DNA from 3 places in the Variovorax sp. P1_G12 genome. Region 1 is predicted to be linked to each of the others. Evidence: predicted binding sites of a transcription regulator. Region 1 holds the regulator's gene; each other region holds the start of a gene.
The links. Region 1 encodes FNR, which switches genes on or off when oxygen is low (the NO sensors DNR and NnrR bind a similar motif). Its sites were predicted from a motif close to TTGATNNNNATCAA; they were not measured.
Positions count from the first base shown of each region.

Region 2: AC1D2O_RS26520 (phenylacetic acid degradation protein PaaY) is a predicted target of FNR. The motif match lies at 2,287-2,300, and genes of this name have one in related genera.
Region 3: AC1D2O_RS00485 (potassium channel family protein) is a predicted target of FNR. The motif match lies at 5,406-5,419, and genes of this name have one in related genera.

Region 1 covers NZ_JBFUBW010000015.1:122,465-131,893, forward strand. The annotation lists gene ccoO (cytochrome-c oxidase, cbb3-type subunit II) at 1-52, shown strand, start outside; gene AC1D2O_RS18795 (cbb3-type cytochrome oxidase subunit 3) at 64-210, shown strand; gene ccoP (cytochrome-c oxidase, cbb3-type subunit III) at 207-1,124, shown strand; gene ccoG (cytochrome c oxidase accessory protein CcoG) at 1,135-2,574, shown strand; gene AC1D2O_RS18810 (FixH family protein) at 2,592-2,867, shown strand; gene AC1D2O_RS18815 (hypothetical protein) at 2,872-3,117, shown strand; gene fnr (fumarate/nitrate reduction transcriptional regulator Fnr) at 3,098-3,814, opposite strand; gene hemN (oxygen-independent coproporphyrinogen III oxidase) at 3,939-5,351, shown strand; gene AC1D2O_RS18830 (sulfite exporter TauE/SafE family protein) at 5,443-6,153, shown strand; gene AC1D2O_RS18835 (universal stress protein) at 6,458-6,901, shown strand; gene AC1D2O_RS18840 (NAD(P)H-dependent flavin oxidoreductase) at 6,908-8,164, shown strand; gene AC1D2O_RS18845 (acyltransferase) at 8,146-9,045, shown strand; gene ubiM (5-demethoxyubiquinol-8 5-hydroxylase UbiM) at 9,029-9,429, shown strand, end outside.
Region 2 covers NZ_JBFUBW010000027.1:14,771-24,199, reverse strand. The annotation lists gene rpe (ribulose-phosphate 3-epimerase) at 1-614, shown strand, start outside; gene AC1D2O_RS26525 (M14 family metallopeptidase) at 650-1,627, shown strand; gene AC1D2O_RS26520 (phenylacetic acid degradation protein PaaY) at 1,628-2,230, opposite strand; gene AC1D2O_RS26515 (enoyl-CoA hydratase-related protein) at 2,403-3,203, shown strand; gene paaI (hydroxyphenylacetyl-CoA thioesterase PaaI) at 3,215-3,664, shown strand; gene paaK (phenylacetate--CoA ligase PaaK) at 3,684-5,003, shown strand; gene AC1D2O_RS26500 (penicillin acylase family protein) at 5,048-7,492, shown strand; gene paaA (1,2-phenylacetyl-CoA epoxidase subunit PaaA) at 7,521-8,534, shown strand; gene paaB (1,2-phenylacetyl-CoA epoxidase subunit PaaB) at 8,574-8,879, shown strand; gene paaC (1,2-phenylacetyl-CoA epoxidase subunit PaaC) at 9,026-9,429, shown strand, end outside.
Region 3 covers NZ_JBFUBW010000001.1:95,644-105,072, forward strand. The annotation lists gene dapE (succinyl-diaminopimelate desuccinylase) at 1-103, shown strand, start outside; gene prmB (50S ribosomal protein L3 N(5)-glutamine methyltransferase) at 100-963, shown strand; gene AC1D2O_RS00470 (ABC-F family ATP-binding cassette domain-containing protein) at 990-3,011, shown strand; gene AC1D2O_RS00475 (hypothetical protein) at 3,025-3,591, shown strand; gene AC1D2O_RS00480 (hypothetical protein) at 3,760-3,990, shown strand; gene AC1D2O_RS00485 (potassium channel family protein) at 4,124-5,236, opposite strand; gene AC1D2O_RS00490 (hypothetical protein) at 5,537-5,950, shown strand; gene AC1D2O_RS00495 (hypothetical protein) at 5,958-6,185, shown strand; gene AC1D2O_RS00500 (universal stress protein) at 6,435-6,908, shown strand; gene AC1D2O_RS00505 (hypothetical protein) at 7,099-7,329, opposite strand; gene AC1D2O_RS00510 (L,D-transpeptidase) at 7,606-8,442, shown strand; gene AC1D2O_RS00515 (BON domain-containing protein) at 8,519-9,172, shown strand; gene AC1D2O_RS00520 (hypothetical protein) at 9,293-9,429, opposite strand, start outside.

The DNA.
Region 1 (9,429 bases):
GATGGACGCGATCGTCGCGTACCTGCAGTCGCTCGGCCTGGCACTCAAGTAAGGAGCGCAGCGATGGACACCGTCACCACCCTGCGGATCGCCGCCACGCTGGCGTCGTTCGCCACTTTCATCGGCATCCTGGTTTGGGTCTATTCGCGCCGCAACGCGAAGGCCTTCGAAGAGGCCGCAAGACTCCCCTTCGAAGAGGACCCCTCATGAGCGACTTCACCACCAACTTCTGGTCGCACTTCGTGACCGCCATCGCGCTGGGCGGCATCCTGGCCTGCGCGCTGCTGCTGTGGTGGACCGCGCGCTTCCGCGGTCCGGCCGGCGACGACAACACCACCGGCCACGTCTGGGACGAGGACCTGCGCGAAATGAACAACCCGCTGCCGCGCTGGTGGATGGGCCTGTTCGTGCTGACCATCGTTTTCGGGATCGGCTACCTGGTCGTCTTCCCGGGCCTGGGCAGCTACCGCGGCACGCTGGCCTGGACCACCGAGGGCGAGTACACGAAGGAGGTCGACAAGGCCAACGCCGAACTGGCCCCGGTCTATGCCGCCTATTCGGCGCAGCCGGTCGAGCGGCTGGCGGGCGACGCGGGCGCCATGGCGATCGGCGAGCGCCTGTTCCTCAACAACTGCGCGCAGTGCCACGGCTCGGACGCGCGCGGCAGCAAGGGATTCCCGAACCTGGCCGACGGCGATTGGCTGCATGGCGGCACGCCCGAGAAGATCCACGAGACCATCGCGCTCGGCCGCATCGGCACGATGCCGCCGATGGCCGAGGCGGTCGGCTCGGCCGAGGACGTCAAGAATCTCGCCAACTATGTGCTGAGCCTGTCGGGCAGCCCGCACGACTCGGTCCGCGCCGGCCTCGGCAAGAGCAAGTTCACGACCTGCGCGGCCTGCCACGGCATCGGCGGCGTGGGCAACACCGCGGTCGGCGCGCCGAACCTGTCCGACAAGATCTGGCTGCACGGCTACGGGCAGGAATCGATCATCGCGATGATCAACGGCGGCAAGGTCAACCAGATGCCGGCGCAGCAGGGCCGCCTGACCGAGGCCCAGATCCACGTGCTCACGGCCTACGTCTGGGGACTGTCGAACAAGCCCGCCACAGGGGCCCAGTGAGCCTGACGCCATGACCGATCGCATGCCCGCGCCGAAGCAGGCCCCTCGCACGGTGATTCCGATCGTGGCGGCCGAGAAGAGCGTCGGCCTCTACGCGGCACACGAGAAGATCTATGCGCGCAGCGTCAGCGGCTACTTCGCGCGCTGGCGCTGGGCGCTGGTGTTCGCGACGCAGCTCGTGTTCTACGGACTGCCCTGGCTCGAGTGGGGCCAGCGCCAGGCGGTGCTGTTCGACCTCGGCGCGCGGCGCTTCTTCATCTTCGGCCTGGTGCTCTATCCGCAGGACCTGATCTACCTCACGGGCCTGCTGGTGATCTCGGCCCTGTCGCTGTTCCTGTTCACCGCGGTGGCGGGCCGGCTGTGGTGCGGCTATGCCTGCCCGCAGACGGTCTACACCGAGATCTTCATGTGGGTCGAAGAGAAGATCGAAGGCAGCCGCATCGCGCGCATGCGCCTGGATCGCGGCGGCATGTCGGCCGAGAAGCTGGTCAAGAAGTGGTTCAAGCACGTGGTCTGGATCTCCATCGGCCTGTGGACCGGCTTTACCTTCGTCGGCTACTTCACGCCGATCCGCGAGCTGGGGATGTCGTTCCTGCACACGACGATGGGTTCCTGGGAAATCTTCTGGGTGCTGTTCTACGGCTTCGCGACCTACGGCAACGCCGGCTTCATGCGCGAGCAGGTGTGCAAGTACATGTGCCCCTATGCGCGCTTCCAGAGCGCGATGTTCGATCGCGACACGCTGATCGTGAGCTATGACGCCGCGCGCGGCGAGCCTCGCGGCGTGCCGGCGAAAGGGCGCGCATCGACCGCGGCGCCGCTGGGCCACTGCATCGACTGCCATCTGTGCGTGCAGGTCTGTCCGACCGGCATCGACATCCGCGAAGGCCTCCAGTACGAGTGCATCGGTTGCGGCCTCTGCGTGGATGCCTGCAACATCGTGATGGACAAGATGGACACGCCGCGCGGCCTGATCCGCTACGCCACGCAGAACGGCATGGCTGGCCGCTGGACGCCGCGGCAGGTGCTGCGGCGCGTGCTGCGGCCGCGGGTGCTGATCTACACCGGGGTGCTGGCGGCGCTGTGCATCGGCCTGCTCGCCAGCCTGGTGACGCGCACGCCGCTGAAGGTCGACGTGGTGCGCGACCGCGCGTCGCTGGCCCGCATCGTCGAAGGCGGCCAGCTCGAGAACGTCTACCGCCTGCAGATCATGAATGCCACCGAACAGGTGCAGCGCTACCGGATCGCCGCGGGCGGCCTCGAGGGGCTGAAGGTGTCCTCGGAGCCCGTGGTCGAGGTCGCGCCGGCGGAGTCGCGCTGGGTCGCGGTCCGGTTGCAGCTACCCTATGGGGCGGCAGCGGCGGGTTCGCACAAGGTGCATTTCGACGTCCGCGCCGAAAGCGGCAACGCCAGTGTCTCGGAGCCCGCGGTGTTCCTGGTACCGCGCTGATCAACCCAAGGACCAAGATGACGCACGACAACGACGCGATGAAACCCTGCCCTCCGTGGTACCGCTTCCCCCTGGTGTGGATGGTGATCGGCGGGCCGGGCGTGGTGGTGGTCGCGAGCTTCTTCACCCTGTGGCTGGCGATCTCCACGCCCGACCCGGTGGTGGACCAGGACTACTACCGCAAGGGCGTGGAGATCAACCGCACCCTGGCCGACAAGAAGCTGATGCCGGCCGTGGCCGGGCGCAACCACGCGGCGACACCGGGCAGCGCCGTGCCGCTGCCGAAGGAGTGAGTGCATGCAGACGCGCCGCTGGATGTGGATTCTCTGGCCGGCCTTCCTCCTGGCCTGCGCGCTCGAGGTGCTGGTGTTCGCCCTGGTCGACCCGGGCGACCTGAACTGGCGCGGCGAGGCGCTCGGTGCTTCGCGCCAGGCCGTCTACACGGTCGGTTTTTTCGTCTTCTGGCTGCTGGCCATGGGGGCGGGCGCACTGACCCTGCTGCTGACCCTGCCGGCGCGCGAGATCAACAGCCCGGCGGATTGACGATGCGGCGCAGCGCCTCGGGATCGACGATGCGCACGTTGCGTTGCTCGACCTCGACCATGCCGTCGGCCGCGAACTTCGACAGGGTCCGGCTCACGGTCTCGAGCTTGAGCCCGAGGTAGCTGCCGATTTCCTCGCGGGTCATGCGAAGCACCAGCTCGGAACGCGAGAAGCCGCGCGCGTGCAGGCGCTGGACCAGGTTCAGCAGGAAGGCGGCGAGCCGCTCTTCGGCCCGCATGCTGCCCAGCAGCAGCATCACGCCGTGTTCGCGCACGATCTCGCGGCTCATGATCTGGTGCACGTGGCGCTGCAGCGCGGTGATCTCGCGCGACAGCTCCTCGATGCGTTCGAAAGGCATCACGCAGACCTCGGAGTCCTCCAGCGCCACGGCGTCGCAGGTGTGCTGGTCGTTGACGATGCCGTCGAGCCCGATGATCTCTCCCGCCATCTGGAAGCCCGTGACCTGGTCGCGGCCGTCCTCGCTGGTGACGCGGGTCTTGAACACCCCGGTGCGGATCGCATAGAGCGAGGTGAAGGCCTCGCCGTTGCGAAACAGCGTCTCGCGCCGCTTGATCTTGCGCCGCGTCGCGACGATGTCGTCGATGCGCTGCAGCTCGCCCGGATTCAGGCCCACCGGCATGCAGAGCTCGCGCAGATTGCAGTTGGAACAGGCGACCTTGATATTTTCGGGTTTCATTGATGCAGTCGAGGTCATGGAGGGATTGTCCGACGGGGAGTGGGGTGGATGCTTGATGCAGGTCAATGATTGCAGATCGTGACGGCGGCATAGTGACACACCACAGCCCTTGCCGCCGCCCGCGATGCACCCCCCCTCCGCTCCCGTCCTCACGCCGGCCCTGGCGCCGCCGTCCACCGTACTGCGCCGTTTCGACTGCGCCGGCCCGCGCTACACGTCCTATCCCACGGCCGATCGCTTCGTCGACGCCTTCACGGCGGACGACTACGCGCAGGCCCTCGAGCAGCGCGGCGGGGCCGGCGCGAGCGCGCGGGCGCTGTCGCTGTACGTGCACATCCCGTTCTGCGAATCGCTCTGCTACTACTGCGCCTGCAACAAGATCGTGACCCGGCACAAGAGCAAGGGGCGCGAGTACCTGGACTACCTGTCCCGCGAGATTTCGCTGCAGGTGGAGAAGCTCGGCCGCGGCGCGGTCGTCCGCCAGCTGCACCTGGGCGGCGGCACGCCGACCTTCCTCGACGATGCCGGCCTGCGGGAACTCATGGCCATGCTTCGCGGCGCCTTCACGCTGTCGCCGGACGGGGAGCATTCGATCGAGATCGACCCGCGCACCGTCGACCGCGAGCGCCTCGTGACGCTGGCCGAACTGGGCTTCAACCGGCTGAGCTTCGGCGTCCAGGACTTCGACCCGGAAGTGCAGAAGGCGGTGCACCGGATCCAGCCCGCCCGGCAGGTGTTCGACCTGATGGCGGTGGCCCGCGGGCTGGGCTTCGATTCGGTCAACGTCGACCTGATCTACGGACTGCCGCGCCAGAGCCCCGCGTCCTTCGACCGCACGCTGGAGCAGGTCTGCGCGCTCCGGCCGGACCGGATCGCGCTCTATGCCTACGCCCACCTGCCCGAGCGCTTCAAGGCCCAGCGCCGCATCGCGACCGAAGCCCTGCCCGATGCCGGCGCCAAGGTCGAGATGCTGTCGCGCTCGATCGCCGCGCTCACCGCCGCGGGCTATGTCTACATCGGGATGGACCATTTCGCGCTGCCTGGCGATGCGCTGGCGGTCGCCCGGCGGCAGGGCCGGCTGCATCGCAACTTCCAGGGCTACAGCACGCAGCCGGACTGCGACCTGGTGGCCCTGGGCGTGTCGGCGATCGGCCGCATCGGCGCCACCTACAGCCAGAACGCGAAGACGCTCGAGGAATACTACGACCTCCTCGACCAGGGCCGCCTGCCGGTGGTGCGCGGCCTGGCGCTGACGCGCGACGACGTGCTGCGGCGCGCCGTGATCATGGCGATCATGTGCCAGGGACGGGTGGACTTCGAGGCTGTCGGCGCGGCCCACCTGATCGACTTCGAGCACCTCTTCGCGGCCGAACTGGCCGCGCTCGAACCGCTCGCGGCGCAGGGCCTGGTGACCCTGGGCGACCGCTCCATCGAGGTCACGCCCCTGGGCTGGTTCTTCGTGCGCGCGATCGCCATGGTGTTCGACCGCTACCTGCAGGCCGACCGCAATCGAACGCGCTTCTCGCGCATCGTCTGACATGAGAAGCCCCCACGCGCATCGCTTCGCGTATCGCTGCCCCCCAAGGGGGTGCTCAGCGCCCTTCGGGCGGCCGGGCGGACACTGAGCCATGCAGGCTGCGCTGGCCGCCACCGCGCTTGTGATGGGGCTGGCCGGCGGGCCGCACTGCGTCGCGATGTGCGGCGCCGCGTGTGCGGGGGTGATCCGCATCGTGCGCGCGCCCGCCGGCGGCGTCGCCGCGCTGGCGCCGGCGGGCCGCTCGCTGCCGGCCGGCGCGCTGTTCCACGCCGGGCGCGTGGCGGGCTACGCGGCGGCCGGGGCCGTGGCGGCCGCCACGGTGCAAGGCCTGGCGCTGGCGAGCGAACAGGTGGCCGCACTGCGCCCCGCTTGGATCCTGCTGCACGTGGTCGTGCTCGCCTGGGGCGTGCTGCTCGCGGCCTCGGGCCGGCAGCCGCTGTGGGCCCACCGCATCGGACGCTGGGCCTCGGCTCGCCTGCAGCCCATGACCCGCAGCGCCTTCGGGGTGCTGGCCACCGGGGCGCTCTGGGTCGCGATGCCCTGCGGCCTGCTGTATTCGGCGTTGATGCTGGCGGCCTTGAGCAACGGCGTGCTCGAGGGCGCGGCCGTGATGGCGCTGTTCGCCTCGGGCAGCGCGCTTTCGCTGCTGCTGGCGCCGTGGCTGTGGCGCCGCCTGCGCTCGGGTGCGGGCGTGGTGTCGCAGCAATGGGGCACGCGCCTGGCCGGCGCGCTGCTGGCCGCGGTCGCGTTGCAGGCGCTCTGGATGGATCTTGCGCACCAGATCGAGATCTGGTGCGCATGAATGTGGCCCCCACGCTCCCCCACTGCGTGTGGGTCGCTGCCCCCCGAGGGGGCCGCAGGCCGGCTTGGGGCGGCCCGGCGCCGGCCTGAATGGCCCCCACGCTCCCCCACTGCGTGTGAGTCGCTGCCCCCCGAGGGGGAGGTCGCAGGCCGCCCGTCTGCGCGAAGCGCGGACTTCGCCGCGCCAGCGGCCCGGCGCCGGCCTGGGCCCGCACGCCGGACATCCGACGCAAGCTTGATCCCAGTCAATCCGCGCCGCGCGGGTCTGGCCGAGACTGGAGGCCTTCCCATCTGGAGACCTCATCATGTTCAAGCGAATCCTGGTCGCGACCGACGGCTCGCCCCTTTCGGAGAAGGCGGTCGAGACCGCCATCGGCCTGGCCCGGCAGCATGGCGCCGAGCTGGTCGCCTTCACTGTGGCCCGCAGGCAACCCAAGAGCTACATGGAGGGCACGACGGTCCTTGAGGCGACCGAGAGCGAAAGCATCGAGAAGAAGCGCTTCGAACATGCCCAGGCCATGGTCGACGCGATCGGCGAGCGCGCGGGCGCGAGCGGCGTGCGCTGCGAAGCGCTCGTGGCCCATTCCAGCCAGGTTGCCGAATCGATCATCGCGGCCGCGCAGAAGCATGAGAGCGACCTGATCGTCATGGCCTCGCATGGCCGCCGGGGCATCGGACGCCTGCTGCTGGGCAGCGAGACCCAGCATGTGCTCACGCATTCCGCCTTGCCGGTGCTGGTGCTCCGATAGCGCCGCATGAGGGAAGAAGTCAACCAGGCGGATGCGGCCGCCATGGCCGATGCGTTGCGGGCGCTTGCCGCCGGATCGGGCCTGAGAAGCTGGCAACTGGCCGGCCGTGAGCTGTTGCCGGTGGTGCAGGGCGGGATGGGGGTCGGCGTCTCGGCCGGCGGCCTGGCCGGCACGGTCGCCGGCCTCGGCGGCATCGGCACCGTGTCGTCGGTCGACCTGCGGCGCCTGCACCCGGACCTGTGGGCGCAGACCTCGCACCTCGAGGCCGAGCCCGATGCCGGCCAGCGCATCGACGCCGCCAACCTCGAGGCGCTGGGCCGCGAGATCGCGCGGGCGCGCCGGCTCGCCGGCGGACGCGGCCTGATCGCCGTCAACGTGATGAAAGCCCTGACGGCCTATGAGTCGCAGGTGCGGCACGCGCTGGCTTGCGGGGCCGATGCGCTGGTGGTCGGCGCCGGCCTCCCGCTGGACCTGCCGGACCTGGCGCGAGAGCACCCGCAGGTCGCGCTGATCCCGATCCTGTCGGACGCGCGCGGCGTCCAGCTGGTCGTGCGCAAGTGGGAGAAGAAGGGGCGCCTGCCCGATGCCATCGTGATCGAGCATCCGCGCCTTGCGGGCGGCCATCTCGGCGCCGCCAAGGTGGGCGACCTGAACGACCCGCGCTTCGAATTCGATGTCGTGCTGCCGCAGGTGCAGGCCTTCTTCAAGACCGCGGGCATCGAAGGCCGCATTCCGCTCATCGCCGCTGGCGGCGTCGAGAGCCTCGACGACATCCGCCGGCTGCAGTCGCTCGGCGCCTCGGCGGTCCAGCTCGGCACCGCCTTCGCGGTCACCGCCGAATGCGATGCCGACCTGGCGTTCAAGCGCGTGCTCGCCGACGCCAGGCCCGAGGACCTGGTCGAATTCACCAGCGTGGCGGGCCTGCCTGCGCGCGCCGTGCGCACGCCCTGGCTGGCCAAGTACCTGCGGCTCGAGCCGCGGCTGATGGCCAAGGCGCACCGCGAGACCGAGTGCACCATGCGCTTCGACTGCCTGGCCCATTGCGGCCTGCGCGACGCCACGCCGGGCTGGGGCAAGTTCTGCATCGACAAGATGCTGGGCCACGCGCTCGCGGGACACACCGAGCAGGGGCTCTTCTTCCGCGGTGCGGGCCGGTTGCCCTTCGGCGACCAGATCCGGCCGGTGCGGGACCTGATGCGATGGCTTCTGGGCGGGCTGCTGCCCGCCGCCGAGCCCGGCACGCCTTGCGCGGCGGCGGCCTGATTCCGTTCTGGCGCGGGGCCTTCAACGGCCTGCTGCTCGGCCTCAACACGCTGGTGGGTGTCGCCCTCATGCTGCCGCTCGCCGCCGTCAAGCTGGCCGTGCCGGCAGCCCCGGTGCGCACGGCGTGCGACCGGGCGCTGAACGCGCTGGCCACGGGCTGGGTCGCGCTCAACAACCGCTGGATCGCGGCTGCCTGCCCGGCACCGTGGACCTTGCACGGCCTCGACGGGCTGAAGCCGGGTGGCTGGTACCTGGTGTCCTGCAATCACCAGAGCTGGGTCGATATCCTGGTGCTGCAGCGGGTCTTCCACGGCCGCATTCCCTTCCTCAAGTTCTTCCTGAAGCGCGAGCTCATCTGGGTGCCGGTGATCGGCCTGGCCTGGTGGGCGCTCGATTTCCCGTTCATGAAGCGCGGCCGAGGCCGGGGCGCGCGGCGTGGCGACCTTGCGGCCACCCGCAAGGCCTGCGAGAAATTCAGGCGCATTCCCACGGCGGTCATCAATTTCATCGAGGGCACGCGCTTCACGGCGGCCAAGCATGCCGGCCAGAACAGCCGCTACCGGCACCTGCTCGAACCGAAGATCGGCGGCCTCGGCGTGGCGCTGGAGACCATGGGCGAGCAGTTCGAATCGATGCTCGACGTCACCATCGTCTACCCCCAGGGGCCGCCCAGCTTCTGGACGCTGCTGTCCGGCCGGCTGGAGGCGGTGACCGTCGACGTGCGGCGGCGCGAGATTCCGCCGGCGCTGCTCGAAGCCGATGCCCTGGGCGACAAGGCGCATCGGCAGCGCCTGCGCCAATGGACCGAAGGGCAGTGGGCGGAGAAGGATCGGCTCATCGCCGCATTGTTGAAGGAGCAGATGCATGTCGCTGGACCCTGAAGTCCTGATCGTCGGCGCGGGCCCGACCGGCCTGGCCATGGCCATCGCGCTGGCCGATGCCGGCTTCGCTGCGACCGTGCTCGACCAGCAGTCGCGCGACGCGCTGGCCGCACCCGCGGAGGACGGCCGCGAGATCGCGCTGACGCATTCCAGCGTCGAGACCTTGCGTGCACTGGGCCTCTGGCAGCGGCTGCGGCCCGAGGAGATCGGGCGCATCCGCGAGGCCCGGGTGACCGATGGCGGCGGGCATGACGCCGCCCTGCATTTCAAGGCCCGCGACCCGCTCGGCTGGATCGTCCCCAACCATGCGCTGCGACGCGTCAGCTTCGAGGCCGCGACCGAACGGCCCGGACTGAATCTGCGCACCCGGTCGCGGCTGCTGCG
Region 2 (9,429 bases), on a different contig from region 1:
CCGCCGGTGCCGACTGGATCCATTTCGACGTCATGGACAACCACTACGTGCCGAATCTGACCTTCGGTCCGATGGTGTGCCAGGCCCTCAAGCCGCATGCCAGGACGCCCGACGGCCGGCCGGTGCCGATCGACGTCCACCTGATGGTCGAACCGGTCGATGCGCTGGCCGCGGCCTTCGCGCAGGCCGGCGCCGACTACATCAGCTTCCATCCGGACGCCTCGCCGCACATGCACCGCAGCGTCCAGGCCATCAAGGCGGCCGGCTGCAAGGCCGGGCTGGTGTTCAACCCGGCCCTCGGCCTGGAGGCGCTGGACTGGGTGATCGACGACATCGACCTGATCCTGATCATGAGCGTGAACCCGGGCTTCGGCGGCCAGAGCTTCATCGATTCGGCGCTACGCAAGATCGAACTCGCGCGCAAGCGCATCGACGAGACCGGCCGCGACATCCGTCTCGAGGTCGACGGCGGCATCAAGGTCGACAACATTGCGCGGGTCGCGAGCGCCGGCGCCGACACCTTCGTGGCAGGCAGCGCGATCTTCAATGCCAAGGACTACGCCGGTGTGGTCGCTGCGATGCGCGAACAGCTGGCCACCACCGTGAAGGCCTGAGCGGGTCGCTGCAAGCCCGATCGATCGCCGGCGAAATGACAGCGCCCCCCGACCTCCTGCGCATCCACGGCTACGCGAGCCTGCAGCCCGGGCCGCGGCTGATGGTGCTGGGCGGCGTGCACGGCAACGAGACCTGTGGCACCGCCGGCATCGAGCGCATCGCGGCCGAGCTGGACGCCGGTTCGCTGGCGCTGCTGCGCGGCCAGCTCACCCTGGTGCCGGTCGCGAATCCGCTGGCGCGGCGGCGGCTGCGCCGTGAGGGCGAGCGCAACCTCAACCGCCTGTTCCGGCCGACCGCGCCGGGCGCCGAGCCGGCCGACTACGAGGCCCGCATCACCGACCTGCTGTGCCCGCTGCTCGATCGCCACGAGGTGCTGCTCGACCTGCATTCCTTCCAGAGCGAGGGCGAGGCCTTCGCGATGATCGGGCCGCGCGACAACCAGGGCGCGCTCGAGCCTTTCTCGCGCGCCTTCGAGGAAGGGCAGCTGGCGTTGCACCTGGGTACGCCGCGCGTGGTCGAGGGCTGGCTCGACATCTATGCCGCCGGGCTCGCGCAGCGCGCCGGCGGACGGCCGGCCGACGAGGCGGCGCTGGCCTTCGGCTGGGGCACCAACGAATACATGCGCAGCCGCGGCGGCTACGGCGTCACGCTCGAATGCGGCCAGCACGAGGACCCGGCCGCGCCCGAGGTGGCGCATGCGGCGATCCTCGCCACGCTGCGGCTGCTGGGCATGCTGGCCCCCGATCCGCAGCGGCCGCCGCCTTCGCGGCCGTCGCTGCTGCGCCTCGTCAGCGTGACCGATCGGCTGCATGCGGACGACCGCTTCGTTCGCGAATGGGCCACCTTCGATCCGGTGGCGCGCGGCGAGCCGATCGGCGTGCGCGCGGATGGCAGCCTGCTGCGCGCCGAGCGCGACGGCGTCGTCGTGTTCCCGAACGCCGAGGCGCTGCCGGACACCGAATGGTTCTATTTCGCGGTGGAGAGCGAGCGCGACCTGACGCGCAAGCCCTGATCAGCTTCGCTTGGTCGCGATCAGCGGGCGCACGTCTGGTGCGTCGAGCCGCGGCCGGTCGGCCTCGACTTCGGCCAGCGCGGTCACTTCCTGCATGGTCGCCAGGCTGCGCAGCGTGAGCGCCTGATAGGTGCGCGTGCCCTCGAGCTTCCAGGCCACCTCCTGGTCGCTGAGCTCGCGCAACACCTTGGCGGGCACGCCGGCGGCGAGCGAGCGGGCCGGGATCTTCCTGCCGGCCGGCACGAAGGCGCAGGCCGCGACGATGGCCGCCTCGCCGATCTCGGCCTCGTCCATCACCACCGCGTTCATCCCCACCAGCGCATCGCGCCGCACCACGCAGCTGTGCAGCACCGCGCCGTGGCCGATGTGGCCGTTCTCCCCGACCACCGTGTCCTGGGCCGGGAAGCCGTGCAGCACGCAGGTGTCCTGCACGTTCGAGCCGCGCTCGAGCACGATGCGGCCGAAGTCGCCGCGCAGCACGGCGCAGGGCCCGACATAGCAGTCCGGTCCGACGATCACGTCGCCGATCAGCACCGCGGTCGGGTGGACGAAGGCGCTCGGGTCGACGACCGGCACCACCCCTTCGATGGAATAACAAGGCAAGGCGATCTCCGTTGGTGTTGGATGGAAACGAGGCTAAGGGTTATCCCTTGGCGATTTTGACTTGCATCAAGCCTTGGTCGATCCTATGATTAACCGACCGGTCAGTCAACGATACCTTTGACGCCGGTCAAGACCCCCGCCCCACGCCAAGACTCAAGACTGGAGACACAGCTTGTCCGATTCACTCGTGCTTGCCGCGCAGCAGGGCCCGGTCCTGACGCTGACGCTGAACCGTCCTGCCGCCCTCAACAGCTTCACCGAAGCCATGCACCAGGCACTGCGCCAGGCGCTCGATGCCGCGGCGGCCAACGCCGAAGTGCGTTGCGTGGTGCTCACGGGTGCCGGCCGCGGCTTCTGTGCCGGGCAGGATCTGGCCGATCCGATGGTCGCGCCCTCGGCGCCCGGCGAGCCGCCCAAGGACCTGGGGCGCACGATCGAGCTGCTCTACAAGCCGCTGGTGCAGCGGCTGCGCTCGATGCCGGTGCCGGTGATCGCCGCGGTCAACGGCGTGGCGGCCGGCGCGGGCGCCAACCTGGCGCTGAATTGCGACTTCGTGCTGGCCGGGCAATCGGCCAGCTTCATCCAGGCCTTCGCCAAGATCGGCCTCGTGCCCGACACCGGCGGCACCTGGCTGCTGCCGCGCATCGTGGGCCGCGCGCGCGCGCTGGGCCTGGCGATGCTGGGCGACAAGCTGCCCGCGGCCGAGGCCGAGCGCATCGGCCTGATCTGGAAGTGCGTCGATGACACGGCGCTGGCCGACGAGACCTCCAAGCTGGCGCAGCGCCTGGCGGCGATGCCCGTGAAGGCGCTGGCCGAGACGCGCGCCGCGATCGACGGTGCACAGCACCTCACGCTCGACCAGGCCCTCGACGCCGAGGCCCGGGTGCAGGCGCAGCTCGGGAGCGCCCACGACTACCTCGAAGGCGTCACTGCCTTCGGCGCCAAGCGCGCCCCTCTCTTCACCGATCGCTGAACAGAACCCACATGTCGAACATTGCCACCGAACCGACGCCCCAGGAAACCGCCGAGCTCGTGCGCGAGCGCATGTACGCCAACGACCGCGCGGTCCAGGGCCTGGGCATGGACGTGACCGAAGTCGCGCCGGGACAGGCCACGGTCACGATGACCGTGCGCGGCCACATGCTCAACGGCCACGCCACCTGCCATGGCGGCTTCCTCGCGGCGCTGGCCGACACCGCCTTCGCCTACGCTTGCAATTCCTACAACGAGCTCACCGTGGCCTCGGGCTTCTCGATCGACCTGGTGGCGCCGGCGCGCGAGGGCGACCTGCTGACCGCGCGCAGCTTCGAGCTGTCGAAGGCCGGCCGGACCGGCGTCTACGACAGCGAGATCACCAACCAGCGCGGTGAGCGTATCGCGATGTTCCGCGGCCGCTCCTACACCATCAAGGGCAAGCCGGCGGTCGCCGCCTGAGCCCGCCGAGGAGACACGAATGCCTGTCAAGCAACCCGCACCCGGCGACCTGGACGCCATCGAGACCGCCAGCCGCGACCAGATCGAGGCCCTGCAGCTGCAGCGCCTGCGCTGGACCCTGCAGCACGCCTACGACCACGTGCCGCACTACCGCCAGGCCTTCGACGCCAAGGGCGTGCACCCGGCCGACCTCAAGCAACTGAGCGACCTGGCGAAGTTCCCGTTCACGGCCAAGAAGGACCTGCGCGACAACTACCCCTTCGGCATGTTCGCGGTGCCGCGCCAGCAGGTGGCGCGCATTCATGCGTCCTCGGGCACCACCGGCAAGCCGACGGTGGTGGGCTACACCCGGCAGGACATCGACCACTGGGCCGACCTGGTGGCGCGCTCGATCCGCGCCGCCGGCGGACGGCGCGGCGACATCGTGCACGTGGCCTATGGCTACGGCCTCTTCACCGGCGGCCTCGGCGCCCACTATGGCGCCGAGCGCGCGGGCTGCACCGTGATCCCGATGTCGGGCGGACAGACCGAGAAGCAGGTGCAATTGATCCAGGATTTCCGGCCCGACATCATCATGGTCACGCCGAGCTACATGCAGGTGATCATCGAGGAGTTCGTGCGCCAGGGCATGGATCCGCGCGAGAGCTCGCTGACCGTCGGCATCTTCGGCGCCGAGCCCTGGACCGAAGCCATGCGGCACGAGATCGAGGGCAAGGCCGGCATCGACGCGGTCGACATCTACGGCCTCTCGGAAGTGATGGGCCCGGGCGTGGCCAGCGAATGCGTCGAGACCAAGGACGGCCCGGTGATCTGGGAAGACCATTTCTATCCCGAGATCGTCGACCCCGAAACCGGCGAGGTGCTGCCCGACGGTTCGGAGGGCGAGCTGGTCTTCACCTCGCTCACCAAGGAGGCGCTGCCGATCATCCGCTACCGCACGCGCGACCTCACGCGACTCTTGCCGCCGACCGCGCGCTCGTTCCGCCGCATGGGCAAGATCGTCGGCCGCTCCGACGACATGCTGATCATCCGCGGCGTCAACGTGTTCCCGACGCAGATCGAGGAGATCGTGCTGCAGCACGCCAAGCTCTCGGGCCAGTACCTCATCAGCGTCAGCCGCGACGGCCTGCTCGACACCGTGGAGGTGCAGTGCGAGTTGCAGCCGCTGGCGGCGGCTTCCACCGACGAGGCCGAGGTGCGCGAGATCACGCAGTGGCTGCAGCAGCGGATCAAGACCCTCGTGGGCATCACGACCCGGGTGAACGTGCTCAGGCCCGACGCCATCGAACGCACGCTGACCGGCAAGGCCCGGCGCGTGATCGATCAGCGGCCGCGCTGAGGGCGAACTCCCTTCCGGCCAAGTCAACCCACCGATCGAACCCTGTGAACCTCAAGACCCTCAGCGCCCTCTGCGTCGCACTCGCGCTGGCCGGCTGCGCCACGACGCCGCCGCCGTCCACCGGCACGGCCTCCGTCAAGCGCGACACCTACGGCGTGCCGCACGTGTATGCCGACGACGTGCGCGGCCTGTTCTACGGCTACGGCTACGTGGTCGCGGAAGACCGGCTGTTCCAGATGGAGATGGCGCGCCGTGCGGTGCTGGGCACCGTGTCCGAGGTGATGGGGCCGGCCTATGTGGCGCTCGACAAGGGCAGCCGCTCCAATTTCACCCCGGCGTCGATCCAGGCCCAGATGGCCAGGCTCTCCGCCGACGACAAGGCCATCTTCGACGGCTATGCGGCGGGCTTCAATGCGCGGGTCAACGAAGTGCTCGCGAACCGGGACACGCTGCTGCCCAAGCAATTCATCGACGCCGGCTTCGTGCCGAAGAACGACTGGACCGGTTACGACGTGGCGATGATCTGGGTCGGCACGATGGCCAACCGCTATTCGAACGCAAGCAGCGAGATCGCCAATCTCCGCTTGCTGGAGGTGCTCAAGAAGGCGCGTGGCGATACGGTCGGCCGACAGCTGTTCGACCAGATCCGCTGGGTAGAGGACCCGCTGGCGCCGACCACCGTGCCGCGTACCAGCGGCCGCTCGCAGGCCGCCGCGCTGCCCGCCGTCAGCGGAGGCAGCGATCCGCTGGCGCGGCTTGGCCCGGTCTCGCCCGAACTGCTGGTCGCCCGCAGCGATACCGACGCGGCGCGGCGCGGCGTCGCCCAACCCTGGGAGCGCCCGATCGCGAGCAACCTCTGGATCGCGGGCCCGGCGAAAACCAGCGACGGCAGCACGGTGCTGATCAACGGTCCGCAGTTCAACTGGTTCAATCCGGCCTATGTCTTCGCCATCGGCCTGCATGGGGCCGGCTACGACGTGACCGGCAACACGCCGTTTGCGCATCCTGTCGTGCTCTTCGGCACCAACGGCAAGATCGCCTGGGGCGCCACCGCGGGCCCGCTGGATGTCAACGACATGTACCAGGAGAAGCTCAACCCGGCGAACCCGCACGAATACGTCTTCAATGGCGCGATGCGCCCGATGAGCCGGCGCACCGAAGTCATCAAGGTCAAGGGCCAGGCCGACCAGAGCGTCGACGTGTACGCCACGGTGCACGGCATCGTCACCGACTTCGACCTCCCGAACCACACGGCCTACGCGATGAAGCGGAGCTGGGACGGCTACGAACTCGAGTCCCTGCTGGGCTGGATCCACTCCATGCAAGCCAGGAACTGGGACGAGTGGCTGGCCCAGGCGTCGCGCGTCGCGATCACCATCAACTGGTACTACGCCGACGCCGGCGGCAACATCGGCTATGTCTCGCCTGGCCGCCTGCCGATCCGGCCGGCGACACAGGACCTGCGCCTGCCGGCACTCGGCGATGGCACGATGGAGTGGCTGGGCATCCGGCCCTTCAGCGAGGATCCGAAGGTGTTCAATCCGGCGCAGGGCTTCGTTGCCAACTGGAACAACCAGTCGGCACCCGGCGCGGTCAGCGACGGCGGCAACTATGGCGCGGCAGACCGCGTCAACGAAATCACCGCCCGGCTCGAGGCCAAGCCCAGGCACACGCCCGACGAGCTGTGGGCGCTGACCCGCGCCACCGCCTACGCCGACACCAACGCGCGCTACTTCGTCCCCTTCATCGTCGAGGCCACCAAGGGCCTGCCGGCCGCCGACCCGGCGCGGCGCGGCGCACAGATCCTGGCGGGCTGGAACAAGCTGAATGACGACCCGTCCGAGCAGGGCGTCTACCAGAGCCCGGCCACCACGCTCATGATGACCTGGCTGCCCATCATCTACAGGAAGGTGCTGCAGGACGACCTTCCGCCCGAGGTGTTCGCGGCCTATGCGAACGGCGGCTACGCAGGCGCGACCCAGGTCGCCAGCATCCGCCCCGGCAACGGTTCGAAGCTGCTCTACAACGCATTGCTCGGCGCGAAGGCCGGGGTGCCGCAGACCTACGACTTCTTCAATGGCGAAGACAAGAACGCGGTCATCCGGGCCACGCTGGCGCAAGCCATGTCGGAGCTGACGGCCCGTTTCGGGACCGACACCGCCAAATGGCTGACGCCGGTCACGAAGCACGTCTTCCTGACCAGCAACTTCATCGGCGCGCCGCAGGCCGGCGCCGATGAGCTTCTGACGTTGCCGAGCTTCATGAACCGCGGCACGCAGAACGACAAGGTGGTGTTCGCGGCCGGCGCCGTTTCGATGTGCACGGCGGCGCCACCCGGCCAGAGCGGCTTCGTCGCGCCCGACGGCCGCAAGGCAGCGCACTACAGCGACCAGATGGTGCTGTTCAAGGATTTTGGCTGCAAGAGCGAATGGCTGACGCCGGCAGCCGTCGACCGGAATCTCGAGTCCAGCAAACAGCTGAAATACTGAAGTTTCTGAGCCCTTCAAGGAGATCAAGATGTACACGCAAGCCATGGATACGATGGGCAAGGAGCCCGGCGACGGCAAGAAGGCCGTGCGTTCCACCGAGGAACTGCAGCTCGAACAGCGCTTCGACGCCCGCATCGACGAAGGCGGCTTCATCGAGGCCAAGGACTGGATGCCCGAGCACTACCGCAAGACGCTGGTGCGCCAGATCAGCCAGCACGCGCATTCCGAGATCGTCGGCATGCTGCCCGAAGGCAACTGGATCACGCGCGCGCCCACGCTCAAGCGCAAGGCGATCCTGCTGGCCAAGGTGCAGGACGAGGCCGGCCACGGCCTCTACCTGTATTCGGCCGCCGAGACGCTCGGGACCTCGCGCGACCAGATGGTCGATGCGCTGCACTCGGGCCGCGCCAAGTACAGCTCGATCTTCAACTACCCCACGCTGACCTGGGCCGACATGGGCACGATCGGCTGGCTGGTCGACGGCGCCGCGATCATGAACCAGGTGCCGATCTGCCGCTGCTCGTACGCGCCGTATGCGCGCGCCATGATCCGCATCTGCCGCGAAGAGAGCTTCCACCAGCGCCAGGGCTTCGAGGCGCTGCTGACCATGATGCAGCAGGGCACCGAGGCGCAGAAGGCGATGGTGCAGGACGCGGTCAACCGCTGGTGGTGGCCCTCGATCATGATGTTCGGTCCGCCGGACGACCAGTCGCCGAACTCGGCGCAGTCGATGCGCTGGGGCATCAAGCGCTTCACCAACGACGATCTTCGCGCCAAGTTCATCGACGCGGCGATCGAGCAGGCCAAGGTGCTCGGCGTGACGCTGCCCGACCCCGACCTGAAGTGGAACGAGGAGCGCCAGCACCATGACCACGGAGCGATCGACTGGAGCGAGTTCTGGCGTGTCATCGGCGGCGACGGCCCCTGCAACCGCGAGCGCCTCGGCGCCCGCGTGAAGGCCTGGGAAGACGGCGCCTGGGTGCGCGACGCCGCGCTCGCCCATGCCGCCAAGCGGGCGCAGCCGACACCGCTCGCGGCCTGAGACGCGCCGCCTACCGAAAACGAATCAAGGAACGACTCCATGACGAACCCCACACCCGCCTCCGCCGCCGAATGGCCCCTCTGGGAGGTCTTCGTGCGCAGCCGCTCGGGCCTCGACCACAAGCACTGCGGCAGCCTGCACGCGGCTGACCCGAAGATGGCGATCCAGATGGCGCGCGACGTCTACACGCGGCGCCAGGAAGGCACCAGCGTCTGGGTGGTGCGCTCCGACCAGATCGTCGCCAGCGACCCGGCCGACAAGGACATGTACTTCGATCCGATGGAAGACAAGGTCTACCGCCACCCGACCTTCTACAAGCTCCCGGGTTCCGTGGACCACATGTGAAATGAAGAGACTCCCCCGAAGCGCCTGCGGCGCCTCCCCCTCAAGGGGGCGATACCAGCGGCCTGGCAAAGCCAGTTCCGCGGTATCCCTGGCTCTGGGCCGCGCCGGTTTCTTGTGCAAGGCGCGCTGCGCCAGGGACTACTGAAATGCAAGCCTCCATCGCCATCGAATCCACGCCGGCCGTGCAGTACCTGCTGCGCCTCGGCGACACCTGCCTGATCCTCGGCCAGCGGATCTCCGAGTGGTCCGGCCACGCGCCGATCCTCGAGGAGGACATCGCCATGTCGAACATGGCGCTCGACCTGATCGGCCAGGCCCGTGCCGTGCTGACGCACGCGGGCCGCATCGAGGGACGGGGCCACGACGAGGACCAGCTGGCCTTCCTGCGCGACGAGAAGGACTACCTCAACCTCACGCTGGTCGAGCTGCCGCACGGCGACTTCGCCTTCACGGTGCTGCGCAACGCGATGGTCGCGACGCTGATGAAGCTGCTGTGGGAGCGGCTGCGCGACTCCGGCGACGCCGAACTCGCGGGCATCGCCGGCAAGGC
Region 3 (9,429 bases), on a different contig from region 1:
CATCCACAAGATCGACGAACACATCGCGGTGGCCGACATCGAGCCGCTCAAGAACATCTATCGCCGCACGCTGGACAGGCTCGAAGCGCTGCTGTTGCCATGAGCACCGTGATGCAACTGATCGAGGCCGGCGCGAAGCAGTTGGCCGATGCCGGCGTGGGTTTCGGCCACGGCACCGACAACGCCTTCGACGAAGCGGTCTGGCTGGTGCTCTGGCGCCTGGGCCTGCCGCTCGACGAGCTCGATGGGGTGGCCGAGCGGCCGGTATCGCCCGCCGACGCGGCCCGCATCGCCGACCTGTTCGCGCAGCGGATCGAATCCCGCAAGCCGGCGGCCTACCTGACCAAGGAAGCCTGGCTGCAGGGCGTGCCCTTCTACGTCGACGAGCGCGCCATCGTGCCGCGCAGCTTCATCGCCGAGCTGCTGGCCGACGGCAGCATCGACCCCTGGCTCGGCGAGCACACGCGCCGGGTGCTCGACCTGTGCACCGGCAATGGCAGTCTCGCGGTGCTGGCGGCGCTGACCTACCCGGACATCTCGGTCGACGCGGCCGACCTGTCGACCACCGCGCTCGAAGTGGCCGCGATCAACGTCACCCGTCACCAGCTCGACGAGCGCATCACGCTGCTCGAATCCGACGGACTCGCCAGCGTGCGTGGTCCCTACGACCTGATCCTCTGCAACCCACCCTACGTCAATGCCCAAAGCATGGACGTCCTTCCCGCCGAGTACCGCGCCGAGCCCGAGCTTGCGCTGGCCGGCGGCGCCGACGGCATGGACTTCATCCGCCGGCTCTTGGCCGACGCACCGGCCCGCATGAGCGACGCCGCCGTGCTGGTACTCGAAATCGGCAACGAGCGCGCGCACTTCGAGGCTGCATTCCCGCAGCTCGAAGTGGTTTGGCTCGCCACCAGCGCGGGCGAGGACCAGGTCCTTCTGATCCCGCGCGAATCTCTCCTCTGAAATGCCCGCCACCGGCGGGCACCGAAATGATCAATCTCAAGAATGTCATCCTGCGCCGCAGCGCCAAAGTGCTGCTCGACGGCGCCAGCGTCACCATCAACCCCGGCGAAAAGGTCGGCCTGGTCGGGCGCAACGGCGCCGGCAAGTCCACCCTGTTCGCGCTTTTCAACGGGACCCTGCATGAAGACGGCGGCGACTTCTCCCTACCCAAGCAATGGCGCATGGCCCAGGTCGCGCAGAACATGCCCGAGACCGACGAGCCGGCGACCGACTTCGTGGTCGGCGGCGACACCCGGCTGGTCGAATTGCGCGCGGTGCTGGCCCAGACCGAGGCCGGCCACGAGGCCGACCCCGACGACCACGACATGGGCATGGCGCTGGCCCATGCCTACACCGACCTGGCCGATGCCGGCGAACACGACGCCGTGCCGCGCGCGCAGTCGCTGATCCTGGGCCTGGGCTTCAAGGCCCATGAGCTGGACCAGCCCGTCAACAGCTTCTCGGGCGGCTGGCGCATGCGGCTGCAGCTGGCCCGCGCACTGATGTGCCCGAGCGACCTGCTGCTGCTCGACGAACCCACCAATCACCTGGACCTCGATGCCCTGGTCTGGCTCGAAGCCTGGCTGCAGAAGTACGCCGGCACCATGATCGTGATCAGCCACGACCGGGAATTCCTGGACGCCGTGACCGACGTCACGCTGCACATCGAAAAGGCCAAGCTCACGCGTTATGGCGGCAACTACAGCGCCTTCGAGACCCTGCGTGCGCAGCAGATGGAACTGCAGCAGTCGGCCTTCGCCAAGCAGCAGGACAAGATCGCCCATCTGCAGAAGTTCATCGACCGCTTCAAGGCCAAGGCCAGCAAGGCCAAGCAGGCGCAAAGCCGGGTCAAGGCGCTCGAGCGCATGGAAAAGGTCGCGCCGCTGCTGGCCGAGGCCGACTTCACTTTCGAATTCAAGGAGCCGGGCAACATCCCCAATCCGATGCTGTCGATCAGCGACGCGAGCTTCGGCTACCAGGTCGAAGGCGAGGCGCCGAAGACCATCCTGCGCGGCGTCAACCGCTCGGTGCTGGCCGGCCAGCGCATCGGCATCCTTGGCGCCAACGGCCAGGGCAAGTCGACGCTGGTCAAGACCATCGCACGCGAGATGGGCGCGCTCGCGGGCACCGTGACCGAGGGCAAGGGGCTCAATATCGGCTACTTCGCGCAACAGGAACTCGACGTGCTGCGGCCGCAGGACAACCCGCTCGAGCACATGGTGCGGATGGCGCGCGAACTCGGCTCGAACGTCAAGGAGCGCACCGGCGAGCAGGACCTGCGCGGTTTCCTCGGCAGCTTCAACTTCAGCGGCGACATGGTCAAGCAGGCCGTCGGCACCATGAGCGGCGGCGAGAAGGCGCGACTGGTGCTGGCCATGATGGTCTGGCAGCGGCCCAACCTGCTGCTGCTCGACGAGCCCACCAACCACCTGGACCTCGCCACCCGCGAGGCGCTGGCCGTGGCGCTCAACGAGTTCGAAGGCACGCTGATGCTGGTGAGCCACGACCGTGCGCTGCTGCGCTCGGTCTGCGACGAATTCTGGCTGGTCGGCCGCGGCGTCATCACCGACTTCGATGGCGACCTCGACGACTACCAGCGCTACCTCCTCGACGAAGCCAAACGCCTGCGCGAGGAAGCCAAGGTGGCCAATCGCGACGCGGCGGCACCGGCGGCCCCCAAGGTCGAGGCGGTTGCGCCGGCGGCGAAGGTCGAGAAGGCCGCCACCGAGGTCGCCTCCGGCAAGAACCAGCGCAAGCAGGATGCGCAGGAGCGCCAGCAGCGCAGCGAGCAAGCCAAGCCGCTCAAGCGCGAACTGGCCCAGATCGACCAGCGCCTGGCCGCGGCGAGCAGCGAAAAGACGGCGCTGGAGCAGCGCCTCGCGCAACCCCTGCCGGCGCCGGAGATCGCCGAAGCCGGCAAGCGGCTGAAGACGCTCGGCGACGAGATCGCCCGGCTCGAAGAGCGCTGGCTGGCCCTGTCGGACCAGCTCGAGGCGCTCGCCGCCTGATAATGCAGGCGGCATGCCCTCCGCCATCGAACTCGCTCAAGGTGATCCACAGCTGATTGCGGCCATTCGGCGCAGTCGCCGCCTGCTCGGGCGCAAGGCCATGATGGCTGCCATGGTGGGCGTCGTGCCGCTGCCCGGCATCGACTGGGCCGCCGACGCGGCCCTGCTGGCGCGCGTGGTGCCGCAGATCAGCGCCGAGTTCGGCCTGTCGGTGACCCAGGTCGAGCGCATGGCGCCGAACGAGCGCGAAACCATCCGGAAAGCGGCCGCGACGGTCGGCGCGCTGCTGGTGGGACGCCTAGTCACGCGTGACTTGCTGGTCGCGCTGGCGCGCCATGCGGGGGTCAAGCTGACCGCCAGCCAGGCCGCCAAATTCGTGCCTATCGCAGGCCAGGTGGTTTCCGCCACGCTGAGCTACGCGGCGCTGCGCTCCCTGGGCGAACTGCACATCAAGGATTGCGTGCAGGTGGCGCACAGCCTGCGACACCAACTGCCGCCACCCGGAAGTGCGCAGGCCGTGGCGCCACCGCCCCCACCCTCCCGACTGGCCAGTACCTGGAATCGCTTTCGGCTGCGCTAGGAAACTAGCACTAAAGAATTCAATACCTGCCCAACGCGTCAGGTTGTTGGCCGAGCACGATAATCGGCGCAGAGGATTCCGCCGAGCTGGAGACATAATGACCAAACTCAGGCAGTTGACTTCTGCAGGAGTTGTTCCGGAGGCAAGTCGGGTTCGGAGGAGCGGAAGATGAACGAAACAGACCTCGCAGCTTCAGTCGAACGGCTCATGGCCCGGGTCGACTACTACCTGCACTGCGAGTTGGACGAAGAGTACGACCACGACCGGCCGGACACGGCGCGCGGTCTGCTGGAAGCGGCCTTGCGCCAGGAGTTGCTTCGGGCCAGCGCGGTGGGTGTCGTTTCAGCCATTGCCGGCGCCCGACTTCCAACGACGATGGGCGGCGACCCAGCCGGATAGTCAGCAGAGAAAAGGCCGTATCCAACGGCCTTTTCTCTGCTGGCAGCGCCCCGCATGGCGACGGACCCGCCTCCGAACGCCAGGACAGAGGTCTCTCGCGTACGGGACCCCAGCCACCACCGTGATATCGATATCAGTCCGGGCGCCCCTCAGTGAGTTGCCGGACGACCGCATCGCGACCGAAGCGCTCGGCCCCTGTCGCTGCGGGGTCGATCCAGTCCGGCACGTCCAGCAGCAGGTACGTGGCCAGACTTTCCAGTCGGGGCTCGTAGGTACGTCGCAACTGGCCGATGGCCCGCAGACTGGCCTCGTCGTCACGCCAGTTCGGCAGGATCCGACGGATCGTCGACGTGAGATGCCGCAGCGCCTCGGCGTCCATCCGGCGGACCGACACCTGCCGCGCCGGTGCCACGCGCAGCGACTCACTGGCTTCATCGAGGACGCGCCTCAAGGCCGAGAAGGTGGCGGTGGCCTGGTGACGCCGCGCGTCGTCAGCGCCCCCAATGAGCAACGTACAAACATCCAGCACCACCGCCAGCGAGCCCAGCCAGGAATGGCCCTCGTGTTGCGAGCGGTAGTACGCCAGCATCGGATACACGGCCTGGCTCTCGATCAGATCGCTCGCCCAGATCTCCCAGTCCCTCAGCCAGCGTTCGAGCGCCTCTGGGCTGTCATGCACATGCCAGCCCAGCAGGGCGGCAGCCGTCGGCGGCGAGCCGGCGCGCGCGGAGAATTCAATGAGTTGGAGATCGCGGCGAGTGAAGTGCTGATAGAGCACCGGCAAGTAGCCGATGGTCAGTGCGATGAAACCGAAGCCGATACCGGCTTCGAGGATCACCAGCAGCCGCGCCAGCCAATGGTGCGGCACATTGTCGCCATACCCGAGTGTGAAGAAGGCGTCGCCGCTGATGATGATCAGGTCGACCAGCGCGTCGGAGCCGGCGTTGGGTACCAGGCGCTGCAGCGCCCAATGCACCAGTCCGAATCCCACGATCAGGCTCCCGCCCCACAGGGCGAAGAGCATGACCATCGACAGCGGCCCGTAGACGCCGATAAAGTCCTCGCGCCGACTGCCGATGGGCCAAAGGCCCGCGCATCGAGCCCAGACATGCCAGGTGCATTTGAAGAAATAGCGGTTCAGCCGTACCTGCCGGCGCACCGGACGCGGCAGCAGCACCACTTCGAAGGCGTCGACCAGGGTCGCCAGAACCAGGATGGCGCCGAGCAGTAAGGCGATCAAAGGCATCGAGCTCTGTCCGTGGATGAAAAAGCCCAGTATGTCTCCCCCGGTCTCAAGTTACCCCGCGCCCTTGCGGCGGGTTCGTGTATGAAGCCCTTGGCCGTCGTCATCCAGTCCCGCCAGCGGCCACGACGACGACGAAGGCCCAGCATCGCGCATCGACCAGTCCCACACCTTGATGCAGCGCAATGACGGACGATGTCGGCAACCGCCGCAGACGGCCGATGCCTGGCTTGCGCGCGATCAACGCTCGGCCGCGCCGTTCGCTTTAGCGTTCGCTCCATGAAGCATTTCATATCTCTACCGATGCGCAGGTTGTTGCTCGTCGCACTGATATCGTTCGCGTTTCAGGGCGGTACTGTGCTCGCCCGTCCGGCGCCCCAGCCCACGCTGGCGCCGGGCTCGTACGCCACCGGCGGCATCGGCGAGCAAGGCCAGTCGGACATGCGGGTCGCGCGCGATCTCTACAACTTGCGCCTGACGTTCGCCGAGGTCGGCACCGGCGCCTATGTCGCGGGGGTCGGCGTGATGATCGAGCCTGTGGGCCGGGGCATGCCACACGGCCCCTTTGCGGACTGCGGCCCCCTGTTCCATGTGGTCCTGAGTCCCGGCGTCTATCGCGTATATGCCACCTATGCGGGCGTCTCCCAGGCCAAGACGTTTCGGGTCGGCAAGGGGGCAACGAACGGCACCTTCTACTGGCCCTTCCAACCCGACTGAGGCACAGATGAGAATCACCATTCATTCCGGCTCTGCTGCATCGGCCGAGCTTCAGGTGGGAACATCCCACCATCCTTACAACGGTCCGCTCCCCGAGATCGGCCAGACGATCTTGATCCCCGAGGACGCAAAGGTCGACGGTGCCGCCAAGGGAAAAGCCAAGGTGACGAACATCGTCTGGCACTACAACGCCGCAGCGAGCGCACTTTGGCCGGAGATCGTCTGCAGACGTTGATCGCTGCGCGGCAGCAGGCCTGGCGACCGTGGTCCGTGCCAGGACTCCGGCATGCCCGTTTTTTGATCGAGCGCAAGCTGCTGTGTCCTGCCTGAGCAGACACTGAAACTGAACACCAGCGCGGATTTCTGCTGCGCGAGCCATTGAAGACCATCCAGCAGGCGCTCGGCGAGGACGGCGAAGTATCGAAGAACTCGTCACGGCGGCCGGTGGCGAGCGCATCCGTGTCACGGCCGGCAAGGAAGAACCATGTATCAACACATCCTCGTTCCCATCGACGGCAGCGAGACTGCCGAGCAAGGCCTTCGCGAAGCGATTCGCCTGGCTGCGGACCAGAAAGCCCGGCTGCGCCTGTTGTATGTCATCGACGACTTTCCAATGCTCATGGAGATGTCCAGTGTCGCGAACTTCGACACATCTCTGCAGAGACTGCGTGACTATGGGCAGCAACTTCTCTCTCAATCCCAGAAGCTGGCGAACGACTCCGGTGTGCAGGCCGATCCAGTCCTGCGCGAGGTCACGGCAGGCCGAGTCTCCAATACGGTGGTGGACGAGGCCACGACTTCCGCGTGCGACCTGATCGTCATGGGTACGCACGGTCGGCGGGGCTTCAGCCGCATGGCCCTTGGCAGCGACGCAGACCTCGTCGTGCGAACCAGTCCGGTACCCGTCCTGCTGGTCCGGCAAAACTCGCATGGCAGAAGATCAGAGACCGCGGAGTAGATTTTGCGGCGTCCCATTGCGGGGCTTCAGCACTGAGATTCGTTCGGTTCGGAACGGACGATGCTGACGACAGGTCGGATGGGTCCGCTACGGACGGCTTGGCCCCGTCACTGCAAGGTACAGTGCAGCGCGCCAAGGCCTTGGCTGCCACGGAGCCGAGCAACAGATTCTTCAGCGCGGCTTCGAGCAGCTAGCCGTCCAACGGCACACCGCCACCAAAGCGGCACGCCCACTGGTCCCAGAGTTCCTGGTTGACAGCCACCAGCGCCTTCTCCCAGGCAGCGAGGACCTGGTACTGACTCCGCTGAGCCTGAACGCAGCCGTCGACGAGCGCCCTTTGCCAGTGCAGCGCCAAGGTCGCGTAGCCATCGCGAATCGGCGACGCCTCCGCGAGAGTAGAAGTCAGTGTCATATCGTTCATGGATGGCCTTTCATGGGACGATGGATGCAACGGTTCATGTTAGACGCGGCACTCTGTTCCAGCCTTTGCGCCACATCAAGATCTCCCGTATTGCCACTCCGATGTTGCGTGCCCTGTTCACCATTCGATCGCTGAGCGAACGCGCCCTGAACAACTACCTTTACGCCCGAGCGGTGATGGGGCTGGAAGTGTCATGGCCGGACGTGCGTCCGAGTGCAACGCACTGAACCCTACCACCGGCGAACGGCGAGTTCGGCGCAGAGTCGAACCCTCAAGATGTCCGCCTCTTTTCGCCGCATAGCCGCCTCGTTGATTGCGCTTGTGCTCGGTCTGGGCGGGGCCTGCGTCGGCCACGCCCGGCCGGGTCCCGCAGAACTGCGCACCGCCTACAGCGATCAAGTCGACCGCCAGCTGGACATCCCGGCCGACGAGAGCCAGCGATACGGCCTGCTTGCAGTCGCAGCGCTCGAACATGCCGGTGTCGATCCAGTGCCGGCGCAGTACGTGGCGTTGGTCGACCGCAGCCCGAACGTGCAGGCGATTTTCATCTATTGGCTGGTAGCCGGGACGTCTCTCGAATTGATCGGGGCTTCGCCCGTTTCGACCGGACGCGGCGGCGAATTCGATCACTTCCAGACCCCGTTGGGGGTCTATGAACACACGCCATCCAACCCGGATTTCCGCGCCGAAGGAACTCGCAACGAAAACGGCATCCGCGGCTACGGCCTCGCCGGCATGCGGGTGTTCGATTTCGGGTGGCAACAGGCCGAGCGGCTGTGGGGGCATGGCGGCATCAGCACGATGCGGCTGCAGATGCACGCCACCGATCCCGGCTATCTGGAGCCCCGCCTCGGCAGCGTGCAATCCAAGGGCTGCATCCGGATTCCGGCGAGCCTGAACCGCCTGCTCGACCACTTCGGTGTGCTGGACGCGGACTATCTCCGCGCCCGTGCCGAGGGTTCGCCGATCTGGGTGCTGCCGGCCACGCAAACGCCGGTCGACGACGGCGGCCGCTATCTGGTCATCGTCGACACGGAGCGAACGGAGCGTCCTGCCTGGGCGCCCGCGCCCGGAGCCCCCGACCGGCGGAAATCCGTCCCGCCTGCGCCTTGATCCAGCGCAAGGCTGCCCCGGCAGTGCCTTCCTAAAGTGATGCTCCTTCGCCTCCTCACTCCACGAAAGGAATCCCATGAGATCCGACGCACAACTCCGAAGCGACGTCCAGGCGGAACTGGACTGGGACCCGGCGGTCAAGTCCTCCAGCGTCGGGGTGATCGCCAATGACGGCGTGGTCACGCTGACCGGCCATGTCGGCAGCTACGCAATCAAGCACGCCGTCGAACGTGCGGCGCAGCGCGTCAAAGGCGTCAAGGCGCTCGCCATCGAGATCACGGTCAAGCTGCCCGCTTCCGATCAACGCACCGACGCCGACATCGCCGCGGCGGTCGAGCGCGGCCTCGAGTGGTCCGCGCTGGTGCCGGCGGGCAAGATCAAGCCCCTCGTCGAGGGCGGCTGGGTCACCCTCAACGGCGAGGTCGATTGGGAATACCAGCGAAAGGCCGCCGAAAAGGCAGTGCGCAATCTGATGGGCGTCACCGGCGTCTCCAACCTGCTCAATCTCACGCCAAAGGTCGTCCCGTCGGACGTCGAGAAGCGGCTGCACGATGCCCTGGCGCGGCAGGCCGATCGGGAAGCGGATCGGATCCAGATCACGGTGACCGGGTCGCAAGTCAACCTGCGGGGCCGGGTCCATTCGTGGGCCGAGTTCAATGCCGTGCAGGGCGCGGCCTGGTCCGCGCCGGGTGTCACCTCCGTCACGAACGACCTCGTCGTTCAAGACTGAGCCCGACCGCGATCCAGAGGCCACACAATCGACTGGAGTCGCCGCTGTCCGCCTGAAGCATTCATCCGGGAGCAAGCACCATGTATGGATTCACGGTCGCGCTGAGCCGATGCTCCTTTTTCATCGCTTGTCGCCGCCCGAAATGCCAGCGTGGTCGATATCAGCACCCTGCGGATCGGCCGCCACGAAACGGCGGAGGATCTCGAACTGGAGTTCGCGCCGACCGATTTCGCCGACAGGCTGGCATTGCCGTTTTC